DNA from 2 places in the Tersicoccus mangrovi genome. Region 2 is predicted to be linked to the other one. Evidence: riboswitches for the same ligand, from Rfam matches in the RefSeq annotation. Region 2 holds a riboswitch; the other holds the start of a gene.
What was found. A riboswitch is a leader RNA that binds a small molecule or an ion and turns the genes downstream of it on or off. The one in region 2 is predicted to bind S-adenosylmethionine.
Positions count from the first base shown of each region.

Region 1: another riboswitch for S-adenosylmethionine. It lies ahead of V6N00_RS16830 (acyl-CoA dehydrogenase family protein); the one in region 2 lies ahead of V6N00_RS06940 (ABC transporter ATP-binding protein).

Region 1 is NZ_JBAJMW010000011.1:75,685-84,000, reverse strand. It holds gene V6N00_RS16865 (hypothetical protein) at 402-674, shown strand; gene V6N00_RS16860 (NAD(P)/FAD-dependent oxidoreductase) at 840-1,970, opposite strand; gene V6N00_RS16855 (putative quinol monooxygenase) at 2,112-2,414, opposite strand; gene V6N00_RS16850 (type 1 glutamine amidotransferase domain-containing protein) at 2,411-2,980, opposite strand; gene V6N00_RS16845 (glutathione-independent formaldehyde dehydrogenase) at 2,982-4,148, opposite strand; gene V6N00_RS16840 (VOC family protein) at 4,744-5,148, opposite strand; gene V6N00_RS16835 (ArsR/SmtB family transcription factor) at 5,145-5,483, opposite strand; SAM riboswitch class I at 5,614-5,702, shown strand; gene V6N00_RS16830 (acyl-CoA dehydrogenase family protein) at 5,713-7,005, shown strand; gene V6N00_RS16825 (hypothetical protein) at 7,073-7,573, shown strand; gene V6N00_RS16820 (GNAT family N-acetyltransferase) at 7,581-8,316, opposite strand, start outside.
Region 2 is NZ_JBAJMW010000003.1:181,793-190,108, forward strand. It holds gene cls (cardiolipin synthase) at 1-462, shown strand, start outside; gene V6N00_RS06925 (AMP-binding protein) at 553-2,697, opposite strand; gene V6N00_RS06930 (ABC transporter permease) at 2,715-3,566, opposite strand; gene V6N00_RS06935 (aliphatic sulfonate ABC transporter substrate-binding protein) at 3,563-4,612, opposite strand; gene V6N00_RS06940 (ABC transporter ATP-binding protein) at 4,793-5,665, opposite strand; SAM riboswitch class I at 5,675-5,767, opposite strand; gene V6N00_RS06945 (CoA-binding protein) at 5,901-6,326, shown strand; SAM riboswitch class I at 6,424-6,525, shown strand; gene sfnG (dimethylsulfone monooxygenase SfnG) at 6,623-7,795, shown strand; gene V6N00_RS06955 (O-acetylhomoserine aminocarboxypropyltransferase/cysteine synthase family protein) at 7,799-8,316, shown strand, end outside.

The DNA.
Region 1 (8,316 bases), on a different contig from region 2:
CGTCCTCACAGAGATGTGCGCACAGATGGACAAGTACTACGGCTTTCTCGAGAGCACGCCACTCGACGCCGCGGGCCGTGCAAGCCTCGTCGATCAGCGACGGTGGCTGACCGAACGCCGTGGTGATGTGACCTCAATCCGAACTACGACGGCGACGCTCAACCTCACTGAGATCATCGGCGCCGCAGCTGACCACGCGTTCCTGGACCGGACGTCGCGCGACGCCGCCCGGCGGTTGTGGCGTGAGATGAGCGCTGACGCTCACGTTCTTGGTTGGTCGCTCTTCCAGCGGACAAACTTCGGACCGGCTGAGCGACGCACGGGTGTGGGCGAGGGAAAAGCTCCAGGAACTCTGGAGCACGTCGCGGAACCATTCCTAGCGTCGTACCGACGATTGAAGTGTGGGTGGTCGTTGTCCGACCGCCGCTGCGAGGAACCCTAACCAGGACGAACCGCTGCTCAATGCGGGCAACACGGCCGTCGCCGCGGAGCTGGACATTCGTGTCATCGCGGTGGCCGATCACGTGATCGATCTTGAACCCGGTGCGGGCGACGCTGGCGGGATCGTGGTTGCAGCTGGTACGCCCGAGCACGTCGCGGACAAAGGTGTCGGTGCTTCCGCGGGCTACCTCACCGCCGCACTGCAGGCAGCCACCAACGTGACCCCATCGTGACGAGCGTGCCGCTGTGCGATGTGAGAATCGGACCGCGGCACGCTCGACGAGGTCGTGGTCTCGGGCGGGGAGCTTAGAGGCCAGGACGTCCAATTTCTCGATCGTGGGTTCGCTGAACAGTTTGCCGGCCAGAATCGCGGGTCCCCCGCGATTGGGAGACACGCCCTAGCTCTGGGCCTCGCCGAGGCGCGCTTCGGGCGTGAGGTCGGCGCGGAGACCGCCGCCGGTCGCAGCCCGGGCAAGAGCGCGACCCAGCGCAGGTGCCTGCTTGAACAAATTGTGACCAGCCACAAAAAGGACAGAGCCTGCCTCCCACACGGCCACGCCGTCCTCACTCCACGGGAGGTCGGTCACCCAGCAGTGAAGGAAGTCGCGCGGCTCTGGGTGGAGACCGGGCAGCGCCCGTGTCACGTATTCGCGTGCGCGTTCGTCCAGCGATCGAATCGCCGCCGGGTCGATGAAAGTTCCGTCGTCGCGGACGCCGACGGTGTCGCTGAGTCCGACCGAGTAGTTTCTGTTGCCCGGTAGCGGCGTCGCGTAGACGCCGACTTCGCCGAAGACGCCGCTGCTGTCCTGCAGGCACGCGACTCGTGCCGGGGCGGCGGCTTTCACGTCGAAGGTCAGCCTGACGTGTGCGGCAAGGCGAACCGGCAGCGACAGGCCGACGCTGCGTGCCAGGCGGGCGGTTTCGCGGCCGGCGCACACGACCACCTTGGAGTAGACAGCCCGGTCGGTGACGCTGCGCACCTCGACCGTCCCGTCGGCGCGGGGATCGATGGAGATGACCTCACCGGTGGTGACCGCATCTGCGAGGGCACCCGTGAGTGCCGTGATCGCGGCTCGGGTGCGGATCGCGCCGCCCGACTCGTCGAGCACCGCTGGCCCCGAATACCCAGCGAGCAGCGGCATCCGCTGGGCGACCTCGGCCGCGTCGATCTCGTGCGCTTCCACGCCGCCGACCTGGTCGAGCACCCGCAGCCGCGCCAGGGCGCTGTCTCCGATCGCCAGGACACCGTCTGATGAGACCAGCTCGACGTCGAAGTGTTCGGCCCACTCATCCCATACCCCACGGCTTTCGCGCGCGAAAGCGACGAGTCGCGGGTCGTCGTGAGCGTGCCGGAAGATCCGCGACTCGCCTGCGGACTGACCCGTCCCGGGCAGACCAGCCTCATACAAGCGCACCGGCACGCCCTGCTCCCGCAGCGCGTACGCCGTCGACAGACCGACGATCCCGCCCCCGATCACTGCTACCTCGGGTGCACGCGTCGTGGCAACGCCGTCGTCAGTTCCTGTCATCGCGGTTCCCCGATCTGTTGGTGACTAGCGATAGGGCGCAAAAGAAGGGGCCGCTGCCACGACGTCAGCGGGCTGTGTAAGCCCGAAGTCACCGCGCGCAGCGACCCCTCCTTTCTGTGCCAGTACTCCCGGTCTGCGGTGTCAGGCGGGGAGTTTGGAGCCCAGGAGGTCCAACTTCTCGATCGTCGGCTCGCTGAACAGTTTGCCGGTCTGCTCGCCGAGAGCGGCAGCGACTGCGCCGGACAGGTGCGCGTCGCGGCCGGCGTCATCGGGGAACACGTCGAAGATCCCGAAGGAGGACGGGCCGAGACGGATCGCGAACCACGCGACGGTGGCCGGTTCCTCCTCGACGAGTCCTCGCCCGATGCCGAGGAATTCCTGGACCTCGTCTTCCTTGCCGGGCAGGGCCTCCAGCCTGACAAGCAGTCCCTTCGTCACGCTCACGACGTCACCTCTTCCTGGGTCGAATTGCTCGCAAATTTCACCACGACCGTATCGCAGAACGCAGGCAGGTCATCGGGCGAGCGGCTGGTGATCAGGTTCCCGTCGACCACGACATCCTGGTCAACGACCTCAGCACCGGCGTTGCGGAGATCCGTGCGGATGCTCGGGAAGGACGTCAAGGTGCGACCTCCGACCACACCAGCCTCAATCAGCGTCCACGGCCCGTGACAGATCGCCGCCACGGGCTTGCCACTCTCGACGAACTCGCGGACGAAGGAAACGGCGTCCTTGTCGACCCGGAGCTGGTCGGGGTTCACCGTGCCGCCCGGGAGAAGCAGGGCGTCGTAGTCGCCCACCGAGGCGTCGGCGACCAACCCGTCGACGGTGAACGTGCCCGCTTCATCCAGGTCGTTCTCACGGGCCTGAATCTCACCGTCATGGATCGAGAGAACCTCTGTCTGAGCGCCGGCCCGTTCCAGCGCCTCGCGGGGCTGCTCGAGCTCGACTCGCTCGACCCCGTCGGCGGCGAGGATGGCGACTCTCTTGCCCTGCAGCGTCTCGGCCATATCAGTTCGCCTTCTTCTCGGTCGACATCCCGGGCTTGATGAGGACCTTGGTCCAACCCTCGGACCGGGCGTCGAAGTTCTTGTAGGCATCGGCAGCCTGGTCCAACGAGATCTCGTGGGAGACGATCCACGAAGGGGTCGCCTTCCCGGCCGCGATCAAGTCTCGCAGCCGGCGGTTGTACCGCTTGACCGGGGCCTGACCGCTCCCCATGGTCTGCCCCTTAAACCAATGCGTTCCGAAGTCGATGGCCGCCTTGCCCTGCTTGGCCAATTCGCCCTTGGCCCCCGGATCCTGGGGAACGAACACGCCAACGGTGCCGATTCCTCCGGTGAAACGCACCGAGTTGATGAGCATGTTCAGCGTGGCGGCGGTGTCCTCGTTGCCCTGGGGATCGTGGGCCTGGTAGCCCACGCATTCGCAACCACGGTCAGCTCCGAGCCCCATCGTCTCGTCCAGCACAGCCTGCACGGGGTCGACCTTGGAGTCGTCGATGGCAATCGCACCGATCTGCTCGGCCAGCGCGAGCCGGTCAGGGTGGCGATCGACCACCATCACCTTTGCTGCGCCCTTGATCATCGCGGACAGGGCGGCCATCAATCCGACCGGACCCGCCCCAGCGATCACAACGCTGTCGCCGGGTATCACGCCGGCCATCTCGGTGGCATGGTAGCCGGTGGGGAAGATGTCAGAGAGCATGACGTAATCGTTCTCCCTCTCCTCCGCATCCTCGCCCAGGCGCAGCGCGTTGTGGTCACCGAAAGGCACGCGGAGCAGCTCCGCTTGGCCACCGCCATAGGGACCCATGTCGGCGAACCCATAGGCCGCTCCGGCGAATGATGGTTCGGGCTGGGTGGTGAGACAGTAGTTGGTCAGGCCGCGTTCGCAGTTCTTACAGAATCCGCACGAGATGTTGAACGGGAGCACAACCCGGTCTCCGACCCTGACCTTCTCCACGCCACTACCGACTTCGATGACCTCCCCCATGTTCTCGTGACCGAACGTCCGGCCTACTTCGAAGGAAGTCCGCCCCTCGTACATGTGGAGGTCCGAGCCGCAGATGTTCGTCGTCGTTACCCTGACCAGGACATCGGTGGGTCGCTCGATCTTCGCGTCCGGGACGTCCTTCGTGCTGACCTGACGGGGTCCCTCGTACACCACTGCTTTCATGTCTACTCCGATCCGATCGTGTTGCTCGATGTCTTTCCGGCAGGCCTCTCCGACGCCGGCCCCGCTAGACAGCGAACGCCCCCAGGAACCACGTGTCAAGGGGCTCGCCTTGAGTTGATCTGTAGCGATCGAGCCGGGATAGTGCCCGGGTCCGCTGCTCGATCCCAGGGCATACGCTCTGTACACGCTTGCGGTGGTCGCGCCATTCGTCCTTGTGCTCGTTATCATCGTGACGTTGACAGCGGTTCTGATGATGAGCCGGTACCGCAAAGGGGTAATCGTCACGACCGCGGTCGTCAGCGCGGCCCTGTGCCAACCAACGCGGCTGTGCGAATCAGCGGCGAGTTGCAGGCCGCTTGCGCTCGCTGGGCAGGAAGCCGAGCGCCAGTGGAACAATGACTGATAGTGCGTCGTGGGTAGCGGAACGATGCGCCGACTTTTTCGGCGATCACGAGGCGGCTCCGCCGTAGACGATCGTTTGCGGCGAGGCTACCAGACGTCGGTCGGGTCCGAGATTCGCTGGCATGCGCCCTGCCATATCCGGCTCTTCCTCCTTGAGGTGGGGGTGGGCGGCGTTGACGAACCGAGCTACATATCAGTCGGTCGGGGCGCCGGTCAACGCGGCGAGCTGGATGAGGTTGCCGCACGTGTCGTCGAACACCGCGGTGGTGACCGGCCCCTGGCTCAGCGGTTCCTGGGTGAACACGACGCCGAGGCCGCGCAGGCGCTCGTACTCCGCGGCGACGTCGGTGACGCCGAAGCTGGTGAACGGGATGCCGTCGGCGACGAGCGCGTCCCGGAACGGCCCGACCGCGGGGTGCTCGGCCGGCTCGAGGGAGATCTGGACGCCGTCGGGGTGCTCGGGCGAGGAGACGGTCAGCCACCGGTACGGCCCACCGAGCGGGATGTCCTGCTGCGGCACGAAGCCCAGCGGGCCGGTGTAGAAGTCGAGCGCGGCCTGCTGGTCGTCGACGAAGATGCTCATGGTGGTGATGATCATGGCTGCTCCCGGGTGGACGTGATGGGGTGCTCGGTGGGGTTCTCGATGCGGGTGGCTCCGGCCTCCGGGAGGCGGGCGAACCAGTCGCGGACGGGCGCGAGCGCGCCTGCGTGCAGGTGATGGATGGTCGTCCGGCCGCGGGTGCTGACCGTGACGACACCGGCCTCCTTGAGGACGCCGACGTGCTTGGCGACGGCCTGCCGGGTCAGGGGCAGTCCGTGCCGCTCGAGCAGCCGGATGGTCAGCTCGAACAGCGTCTGGTCGTTCCGTTCCGCCAGCTCGCCGATCAGGGCCCGTCGGGCCGGATGGGCGATGGCGGTGAACCCGTCGTCCACGGCATCAGAATACGCAACCTTTGGGTTTCTTGTCCAGCGGTGTATGACCTCGTGTGTCCCGTGCGCGCCACCGCGGACTTGCGACAGCACCCGGTCGTCGTCTGGGCTGAGCGTGTCCCCCCGGGGGCGCCCACCATCCCGAGCGGCCGAGAGACCTGGCTCCACGACGCCGCAGCAACCACTCTCCGGAGCCGGTGCTACCGCCAGGTGCGATGGAGCTGATGTGCCGATGACCACGACCGTTTCCCCTGCGCCCGCGTCCTCCTCCCCGCCGGTCGACCCCGCCGCCGAGTACGCGCGGGTGCACGCCCGCTTCGCCCCGATCATCGCCCGCATCGCCGCGGACGCACTGCGTCGCGACCAGGAGCGGACCCTCCCCCACGATCCGGTGCGGTGGCTCGACGAGGCCGGGTTCGGCGCGCTGCGGGTGCCGGCCGAGCACGGCGGCGCGGGGGCCTCCGTCGAGACGGTGATCCGGCTGCTGGTCGACCTCGCGGCCGCGGACTCGAACATCGCCCACCTCTACCGGTCCCACCTCGGGTTCACCGAATCGCTGCGCTGGCAGCCGGAGGCGGTGCGCCGGCGCTGGTACCGCCGGATCGCCGGCGGCCAGACCGTGGGCAACGCCTCGACCGAGCGCGGCGGCAACGCCCTCGGGACGGTGAACACCACCCTGCGCCGGGACGGGGCCGGCGCCTGGCGACTCGACGGCACGAAGTACTACACGACCGGCACGATCTTCTCCGACCACACCCGCGTCAGCGCCGCCCTCGACGGCGCGCTCGGCCGCCGCTTCGCCGTCGTCCCCGTGACCGCGGCCGGCGTCACCGTCGAGGACGACTGGGACGGGTTCGGGCAGCGCCTGACCGGCACCGGCACCGCCACGTTCACCGACGTCCTGGTCGACGACATCGACGTGCTGGACCGGGTGGTCGGCTCGGCGGAGGCGGTGCACGAGGCCGCGTTCTTCCAGCTCGTGCTGCTCGCGGTGCTCGCCGGCATCGCCCGGGCCGCCCGGGACGACGCCGCCACGATCGTCGCCGGCCGGACGCGGACCTTCAACACCGGCTCGGGCCTGCCGTTCCGGGAGGACCCGCTGATCCAGCAGGTGGTCGGCCGGATCGCCGCAAACGCGTTCGCGGCCGAGGCCACCGTGCTGGCCGCCGCCCGCAGCCTCGACCGGGCGCTGGTCGATGCCCCGGCCGCCACCGGCGCGGGCGAGGAACCGGCGCCGGCCACCCCGGCGCAGCTGCGGGCCGAGGTCGACGTCGAACAGGCCCAGGTGACCGTGCCCGAGCTCGCCCTCGCCGCCGCACAGCAGCTGTTCGAGGCCTCCGGCGCGTCCGCCACGAGCACGAAGAAGGGCCTGGACCGGCACTGGCGCAACGCCCAGACCGTCGCCACCCACAACCCGGCGGTGTTCCGGGCGCGCGCCATCGGCGACTGGTTCGTCAACGGCACCCCGCCCGAGGGGCTGAACGCCATCGGCGAGGCCCGCCCCTCCCCCGGGTCGCGGTTCTGACGCGGCGCACTCCGCGGCGGCCACCAGCGCACTCGCGGAGCGCTGCCGCGACGTGTTCAATGGCGGTATGGCGAACGGACACGAGCGACTCGACGACGACCAACTGGCCCCCTACCTCGTGCACCACCTGCTCGCCGCCGGTTCCGGCCTGCGTCTCTTCCGGGCGGTGAGCCGCACGTGGGCGTCGACCGAGCACGGACCGGCGATGCGCCGCCTGACTGCGGACGTGGACGCCGACCGCCGCGACCTGGCGGCGCTGATCCGCCGGCTCGGCTACCGGATCCCTCCGGTGCGCCGGGTGATCGGCATCGCCTCGGCCACCGTCGCCCGGCTCGACCCGATCAACCCGCTACGCCGCCGCGGCACCCAGGCGGCGCAGATGGAGATCGAGGCGCTGGAGTCCGCGGTCGACATGAAGGAATCCCTGTGGGACACCCTGCTGGCGCTGCCGGCGGACGCGGGACTGGACCGGCCGGCCCTGCAACGGCTGCAGCGGCGCGCCGGTGACCAGCGCGAACAGCTCACCGCGATCCGTCGCACCACGGCGCCGGCCCGCTTCCTGCGCTGACCGGTCCTCAGAACAGGACGGTGGCGAACCGGCCGACCGGGGTGAAACCCACGTGTTCGTACACGGCGCGGGCGCGCGTGTTGAAGTCGTTGACGTAGAGGCTGACGACGGGCGCACGGCGCCGGGCGAGGGTCACGACGTCGGCCATGAAGCCCGCGGCGAGGCCCTGACCGCGGTGCCGCGGATTGACCCACACCCCCTGGATCTGGCTCGCATGGGCGCTGATCGTGCCGAGGTCGGCCTTGAACACGATGTCGCCGTCGCGGTCCCGGTGGATGAGGCACTGCCCGGCGGCGATGAAGCCGCGCACCCGCTCCCGGTAGGACTGCTCCCCCGCCTGCAGGGGGCTGTACCCGACCTCCTCGGTGAACATGTCCACGGAGGCGGGCAGCACGACGTCGAAGTCCTCCTGGCCGGCAAGCCGCACGAGGCCGGGACCGCGCACGGGCACGTCGGGCCCGACGGCGAGCAGCGGCTGGTCCGGCCGGACGTCGAACGGGTGCGGGCTGCGGCCCTTGATCGCGTCCCACAGCGGCAGGACCGAGTCGGCGGGGCCGAAGATCGAGGAGAACCGGCGACGCAGGGCCACGAGGGCGTCCGCGAGCGGCTCCGCGACGTCCGCCGTCGCCCCCACGGGGACGACGTTCGCCCCGGCCCAGCACGCGGCCGTCAGTCGGCCGCCGTCGACGTGCCCGAGGATCCGCCCGGTCCCGGCGACGATGCCGCGGGAGCCGAGCTGGGAG
Region 2 (8,316 bases):
GACCGGGTCGACATCGTCAGCCCGTACTTCGTGCCGGACGAGTCCTCGCTGTCCGCGGTGACGAGCGCCGCCCAGCGCGGGGTGCGGATCAACCTGTACGTCAGCGAGATCAGCGACCAGTTCTTCGTCTACCACGCGCAGCGCTCGTACTACGAGGAACTGCTCGAAGCCGGGGTCTGCATCTATCTGTACCGGTCGCCGACCATCCTGCACACCAAGGCCATCGTGATCGACGACGCGGTGGCCGTCGTCGGCTCCTCGAACATGGACATGCGCTCGTTCGCCCTCAACCTCGAGGTCTCCACCCTCGTGCACGGCAAGGACTTCGTGAGCGCCCTCGACGCCGTCGTCGCCCGGTACCGCGAGAACAGCTCCACTCTGGATCTCGACGAGTGGCGGAACCGCCCGCTCGCCGTGAAGTTCCTCGACAACGTCTGCCGGCTCACCAGCGCCCTGATGTGAGGGCGGGCGTGCCCGCTGGCGCGTCGACTATTCGATTTCTGGGCTCTACCGCGCGGGAGAGCCCAGAAATCGAATAGTCGACGAGTGGAATCAGCGCCCCTGCTGGTCCGCGACCGCCCGGGCGATCCCGTCGACCGACGACTCGTCCTGCAGGCTCGTCGTGTCCCCCAGCGTCGTGCCCTCCCAGAGCTGGGTCAGCAGGCGCCGCATGATCTTCCCCGAGCGGGTCTTGGGCAGGTCCGGGACGGCGACGACGATCTTCGGCTTGGCGATCGGTCCGATCACCGCGCCGACGTGCGCCCGCAACTCGTCGGCGTCGACCGCGGACCCCGCCCGCAGCACGACGAACGCGGCGACCGCGTGCCCCGTGAGCGGGTCGCCGATGGGCGCGCAGCCCGCCTCGATCACGTCCGGGTGGGTCACGAGCGCCGACTCGATCTCGATCGTCGAGAGCCGGTGCCCCGAGATGTTGATGACGTCGTCCACCCGGCCGAGGATCCAGATGTCGCCGTCCTCGTCGTACCGGCCGCCGTCGCCGGCGAAGAACCAGCCCCGGTCGGCGTACTGGCGCCAGTAGGAGTCGGCGTAGCGCTGCGGGTCCTTCCACACGGTGCGCGCGATCGACGGGCCGATCGCGTCGACGACGACGAAGCCCTGCGCGCCGGGGGCGGACCGGTTGCCGTCCTCGTCGACCACGGACGCGTTGACGCCGGGCAGGGCGCGGGTCGCGCACCCGGGCTTGGGGCCGCCGGGCTCGCCGTCCTCCCGGTCGAACGCGGCGTCGTGCGGCCGGGGCGAGAGGATGGTCGATCCGGTCTCGGACTGCCACCACGTGTCGATCACCGACGCGGCGCCGCCGCCGATGTGCTGCCGGAACCACCGCCACGCCTCGGGATTGGTGGCCTCGCCGACCGTGCCGATCAGGCGTACCGAGTCGAGGTTGTAGGTGGCCGGGACGCCGTCGGGGAAGGCGCCCATCAGGGAGCGGACGAGGGTCGGCGCCGTGTAGTAGTTCGTGACGCCGTACCGCTCGATGATCTCCGGGTGTCGCCCGAAGTGCGGGGTGTTGGGGGTGCCCTCGTAGATCACCTCGGTGACGCCGTTGACCAGCGGCCCGTAGATCTCGTACGTGTGGGCGGTGACCCAGGCCAGGTCCGCGGTGCACCAGTGCACGGTGGCGTCCCGCCGCACGGGATCGACGGCGGTGGAGAGCTCGTCGACCCTCCTCTCCCCGGCTGCACCGACCGCCGCAGGCAGCAGGTCGAACAGCAGCGCGTGCGTGTAGGCGGTCTGCACGAGGTAGCCGCCCATCGTGTGCACGAGGCCCTTCGGACGGCCCGTGGTCCCGGAGGTGTACATGATGAACAGCGGGGACTCGGCGTCGAAGGCGATCGGGGTGTGGGTGTCCGGCACGGTGGCCAGCAGCTCGTGCCACCACACGTCCCGGCCCTCGGTCCACGGCACGGCGCTCTCGGCGGTCGACCGGGCGCCGCGCGCGCCGATCGGGACGACGCCGGGTCGACCGCTCGCGGCGCCGGGCTTGGCGGTGCGGCGCACGACGACGACGTGCTCGATGTTGTTGGTGCCGCTGACGGCGGCGTCGGCGAATCCCTTGACCGGGACGGCGGCGCCGCGCCGGTACTGCCCGTCGGACGTGACGAGCACCTTCGCCCCGGTGTCCTCGACACGGAAGCGCAGCGCCTCGGCCGAGAACCCGCCGAACACGAGGGAGTGGACGGCGCCGATGCGGGCGCACGCCAGGGTGATGATGACGGTCTCGGGGATGACGGGCAGGTAGATGACCACCCGGTCCCCCGCGACGACGCCGAGCTTCTCGAGCGCGTTGGCGGCGCGGCTGACCTCCCGCTGCAGGTCCGCGTACGTGTAGGTGTGCCGGTCGCCGGGCTCGCCCTCGAAGTGCAGGGCGACGTGGCCGCCGCGGCCGGCCTCGACGTGCCGGTCGACGCAGTTGTACGCCACGTTCAGCTTGCCGCCGGCGAACCACTCGATGACCGGCGGGGCGTAGACCGGCTCGCCGTCGTCCGTCACCTGTCCAGCAACGGCGGCCGCCGGCTCGAACCGGTGCGCCGTGTGCCACGGCTGAGCCCAGTCCAGCCGCTGCGCCTGCCGCTCCCAGAACGCGACGCGTGCCTCGTCGCCCTCGTGGGCGGGGTTGACGACGTCCCCGCGTCGTTCGTCCTCGGCGGTCAGGCCGGTCCGCACCCCGTCGTCCATCTCGATCACTCCGTCCGTCATGCCCATGTCCGTTCCGCTGCCCGCTGCGCGAGGCCCAGCACCGCGTCGGTCACCTTGCCGAGGATCGCGAGCAGCACGATCGCCAGCAGCAGCCGGTCCGTCCGTCCATTGTTCTGCGAATCGATGAGCAGGAAGCCCAGGCCCATCGAGGAGGCGAGCAACTCGGCCGCGACGAGGAACAGCCATGCCTGGGCCAGCGCGAGCCGCAGCCCCGAGACGACGGCGGGCAGGATCGCGGGCAGCTGCACGGTCAGCAGCAGCCGCACACCGCCGTAGCCGAAGGCCCGGCCTGCCTCGACCAGGTGGGGGTCGACGTGGCGGAGGGCGAGCGCGACCGTCGTGTAGACGGGGAAGAACGCGCCGATGGCGATGAGCAGGACCTTGGAGTTCTCACCGATGCCGATCCAGAGCAGGAGCAACGGCACCCAGGCCAGCGACGGCACGGCCCGGAAGGCGCCGATGGTGGGCGCGAACAGCAGGGAGGACAGCCGGGACAGCCCGACGAGGGCGCCGGCGGCCAGGCCCACGACGGCCCCGAGGAGGAACCCGAGCAGGACGCGCTGCGTGGAGATCCACACGTGCGTGCCCAACTGCCCGCGGCGCAGCAGCTCCACGCCGGCGGCCAGGACATCGGCCGGCGGGGGCAGCTGCACGGGCGTGAACACGCCGAGGGCGGTGGTCACCTGCCACAGGGCGAGCAGCAGGAGGGGGACGACGAGGCCGGCGGCCCAGCGCAGGCCGCGCGGGATCCGGCGGCGGCCGGGGGTTGACGCCCCGCGCGCCGCCGGGCCCGCTGTGGAGGCCGCCGTGGGGGCGTCGACCCGGGTGTCGGGGACGGGCGAACTCACTTGGTGGTCACCGCCGAGGGATCGGCCTTGGTGACCAGCTCGTCGTCGAGCAGGGCGTTCAGGGCGGCGTCGACGGTGCCGGCGTCCTTGACGTCGCCGGAGTCGACGATGATCTTCCCGACCTTCTGCAGCACGGCCCGCTGCTTCGCACCCGGTGCCGGGTCGACGCCGAGGTTGGTGCGGGCGATCACCTGGGTGGCGACGGTCTTGTCGATGCTCGCGACGTCGGCGAGGATCGCCGCGGTCTCCGCGGTGTGTCCCTTGGCCCACGCCCGGGCCGCCTCGTACGTGTTCACGACGGTCTGGGCGATCTCGGGCTGGCTCTTGAGGAAGTCCTCGCGGGCGTTGAGGAACCCGTAGGTGTTGAAGGCGACGTTGCGGTAGAAGAGCTTGTCGCCGTTCTTCTGGGCCGCGGCCATGATCGGGTCAAGACCGGCCCAGGCCTGCACGGATCCGTTGTCCAGCGCCGTGCGGCCGTCGGCGTGCTGCAGGTTCTGCACGGTGATGTCCGACGCCTTGAGGCCGTTGGCGGCGAGCGCCTGCAGCAGGAAGAAGTAGGGGTCGGTGCCCTTGGTCGCGGCCACGGACTTGCCCTTCAGGTCGGCCACCGAGGTGATGCCGGTCTTCGGGGTGGTCACGAGCGCGGACCACTCGGGCTGCGAGTAGATGTCGACGGTGCGGATGGGCGAGCCGTTGGCGCGGGCGAGCAGCGCGGCCGAGCCGGCGGTGGATCCGACGTCGATGGCACCCGAGCGCAGCGCCTCGTTGGCCTTGTTCGAGCCCGCGGACTGCACCCAGGTGACGGTCACGCCCTTCTCCTTCAGCGCCGCCTCGAGCCAGCCCTTCTGCTTGATCACGAGGGAGAGCGGGTTGTACGTGGCGAAGTCGATGGTCAGGGTCTTGCCGTTGCCACCCCCGCCCGCGGCGGCTGCGGTCGACGAGCCGGAGCCCTCGCCGGCGCACCCGGTCAGGGTCAGGGTCGCGGCGGTGACGACGGCGACGGCGGTGAGGGCGGAGCGGACGAGACGGGCAGGGCGGCGGGCCATGGTGATCCTCTGGAGGTCGAGACGGACGACGTGATGGTACGGAGAAGAAGGGACAGGTGGAGCGAAACAGAACAGGGTCGAACGGGAGGGGTGCGCACACGGTCGCGCCACGGGCGCAGGCCGCGGCGCTGCGGGACCGCGCAGCTCGCCGGCTCGCTGATCCGGTGGACCGGCGGGCGGTCAGTGGGCGTCGACGCCGAGCGCGGTGAACAGGTCGGCGCGCATGCGCGCCAGATCGGCCGAGCCACGGTCCCGAGGTCGCGACCCCGGCACGGTGTGCACGGAGCGCACGCCCGCGGGCGCCCGACCGGGTGCTCCCACACCGACCTGACCGGTGCTGCCGCCGTCGGTCGAGCCGAGGAGGACGACGCGGTCGGCGAGCTGGAGCGCCTCGTCGACGTCGTGGGTGACGAGCAGGATGGTCGCCGGGGAGGCGTCGTGCACGGAGAGCAGGAGGTCCTGCATCTTCAGGCGGGTGAGGGCGTCGAGGGCGCCGAACGGCTCGTCGAGCAGGAGCACCTGCGGGTCGCGTGCCAGCGCTCGGGCGAGGGAGGCGCGCTGCGCCATGCCGCCGGAGACGGCCCGCGGGCGGTGACCGGCGAATCCGGACAGGCCCACGAGGGCCAGCAGCTCGTCGATGCGGGCGTCCTGCGCAGCGGTCCGGCGGCGGCCGGTGCGGGGCAGCCCGAGCGCGACGTTCTCCCGCAGCGTGCGCCACGGCAGCAGGCGCGGTTCCTGGAAGGCGACCGCGCAGCGCGGGTCCCAGGGGCGCACCGGGGCGTCGCCGATGACGACGGACCCGGCACTCGGGGCGTCCAGCCCGGCGGCGAGGCGCAGCAGGGTCGACTTGCCGCAGCCGCTCGGGCCGAGCACCGCGATCACCTCACCGGGCGCCACCTCCAGGTGGACACCGGCGAGGACGTCGTGCGGGCCGAAGCTGCGGCCGACCCCGTCGAAGGTGATGCCGGCGTCCCCGTCGCTCCAGAAGTGCGGGGAGTCCGCCGGGTCGGCCACCCCGGAGGCGGCATGGCGCGCGGGCGAGAACAGAGACACGTGAGATCAACTCCATCGATCCTGGCGGTAGCACCCTTCCGACGGATCGGTGGGTTGCTGCGGCGTCGACGAGCCAGATCTCTCGGCCGCTCGGGATGGTATGCCGCCACTGTAACGGCACGACGGGGCCGTCCGGCAAGTCGGTCGGCGGCGGGACCGCCACGGCGCGTCACACTCGACCCCCACCGCCGACTCGATCGACGAGCCGGCGGGAACAGGGGCGGAGAATGAAGCCATGAGCCACCGGAACGACCCCGAGACGATCCGCCGCCTGCTCACGACGCCCGGGCGCTGGGCCGTCGTCGGCCTGAGCGAGAACCCACGCCGGGTGGCGCCCCGCATCGCGGCGATGCTGCGGGACCACCTCGGCATGCGCATCCTGCCGGTCAACCCGCGCGGGGAGGCGGCCCTGGGGGAACCGGGACACCGCACGCTGGCCGACGCCGTGCAGGCCGGCGGTCCCGTCGACGTCGTCGACTGCTTCGTCAACTCGACGAAGGTCGGTGCCGTGGTGGATCAGGCCATCGCCGTCGGCGCGGGCGCCGTGTGGCTGCAGCTCGGCGTGGTCGACGAGGACGCCGCCGCCCGGGCCGCCGCGGCCGGGCTCGACGTCGTGATGGACACCTGCCCCGCGATCGAGGCGCCCCGCTTCGGCCTGTAGACGAAGCCCGAGGTCGCTCCCGCGAGTTCACGCCGGGACGTGACGCCGCATGGCGGACACGGGTTGATCCGCCCGACGACGGCGGAGCACAATGGCAGCACCATCCCGAGCGGCCGAGAGATCTGGATCGATGACGCCGCAGCAACCGTGGTCGAAGAAACCGCTGACCACACGGTGCTACCGCCAGAAGCGATGGAAGAGAGCGCACAGCAATCTTTGAGCATCGGCCAGGGCCGTCCCCTGTCCGGCTGCGCATTGCCGGGACCCGCGAGCGGTACGTCAGTGAAGGAAGCCCGATGAGCAGCATCGACGAGCGAGTCAATCTCGCCGAGCCCCTCAAGTTCGCGTACTGGGTGCCGAACGTCTCCGGCGGCCTCGTCGTCTCCACGATCGAGCAGCGCACGAGCTGGGACTTCGACTACAACAAGAAGCTGGCCCGGATCGCCGAGGACGCCGGCTTCGAGTACGCCCTCTCGCAGACCCGGTACGCCGCCAGCTACGGCGCGGACAAGCAGCACGAGGCGACGTCGTTCTCCCTCGCCCTGCTCGCCGCGACCGAGAAGCTCAAGGTGATCGCCGCCGTGCACCCGGGCATGTGGCACCCCGGCGTGCTGGCGAAGTACATCATCACCGCCGACCACATCTCGAACGGCCGGGCCGCCGTGAACATCGTCTCCGGCTGGCTGCGTGCCGAGTTCGACGGGTTCGGGCTGCCCTGGCTCGAGCACGACGAGCGGTACGCCCGCACCGAGGAGTTCATCTCGATCCTGCGGGGGCTGTGGACCGAGCAGGACTTCTCGTTCCACGGGACGTACTACGACATCTCCGACTTCACGCTCTCCCCCGCCCCGGTCGACGTGCCCGGCCGCGCCCACCCGGACGTCTTCTTCGGCGGCAACTCGACCGCCGCGCGGATCGCCGCGGGCCACGTCGCCGACTGGTACTTCTCCAACGGCAAGGACTTCGACGGGTTCGACGAGCAGTTCAACGACGTGCACGCCTCGGCCGCCGCGATCGGCCGGACGGCCCCACGCTTCGGGCTCAACGGGTTCGTCATCGCCCGGGACAGCGAGAAGGAGGCCCGGGACACGCTGCGGGAGATCGTCGAGAAGGCGCACCGGCCCGCCGTCGAGGGCTTCCACGACGCCGTCCAGGAGGCCGGCCCGGCCACCAAGGACGGCAAGGGCATGTGGGCGGACTCCTCGTTCGAGGACCTCGTCCAGTACAACGACGGATTCCGCACCCAGCTGATCGGCACTCCCGAGCAGATCGCGGAGCGCATCGTCGCCTACAAGCAGCACGGCGTGAACCTGCTGCTGACCTGCTACCTGCACTTCCAGGAGGAGGTCGCCGCGTTCGGCCGGGACATCCTGCCGATCGTGCGTGAACTCGAGGCCGACCTGGCCCGCAAGCACGGCGTCGAGCTCGGGGACCCCGAGCTGACCGCCACGACGACAGGAGGACGCTGACCCATGGCCGACCACCGTTTCGGATTCCGCACCCGCGCGCTGCACGCGGGTGGCACCCCCGACGCCGAACAGGGCGCCCGGGCAGTCCCCATCTACCAGACGACGTCGTTCGTGTTCAAGGACACCGCCGACGCCGCCAACCTCTTCGCGCTGCAGAAGTACGGCAACATCTACTCGCGGATCGGCAACCCGACGGTCGCCGCGTTCGAGGAGCGGATCGCGTCCCTGGAAGGCGGCATCGGCGCCGTCGCCACGTCCTCGGGCATGGCCGCCGAGTTCATCACGTTCGCGGCGCTGACCGGGGCGGGCGACCACATCGTCGCGTCCTCCCAGCTCTACGGCGGCACGGTCACGCAGCTCGACGTGACGCTGCGCCGCTTCGGGGTCGAGACGACGTTCGTCTCCGGCACCGACCCGGCCGACTACGCCGCCGCGATCCGGCCCGAGACCAGGGCCGTCTACACCGAGGTCGTCGCCAACCCGTCCGGCGAGGTCGCGGACCTGGCCGGACTCGCCGCGGT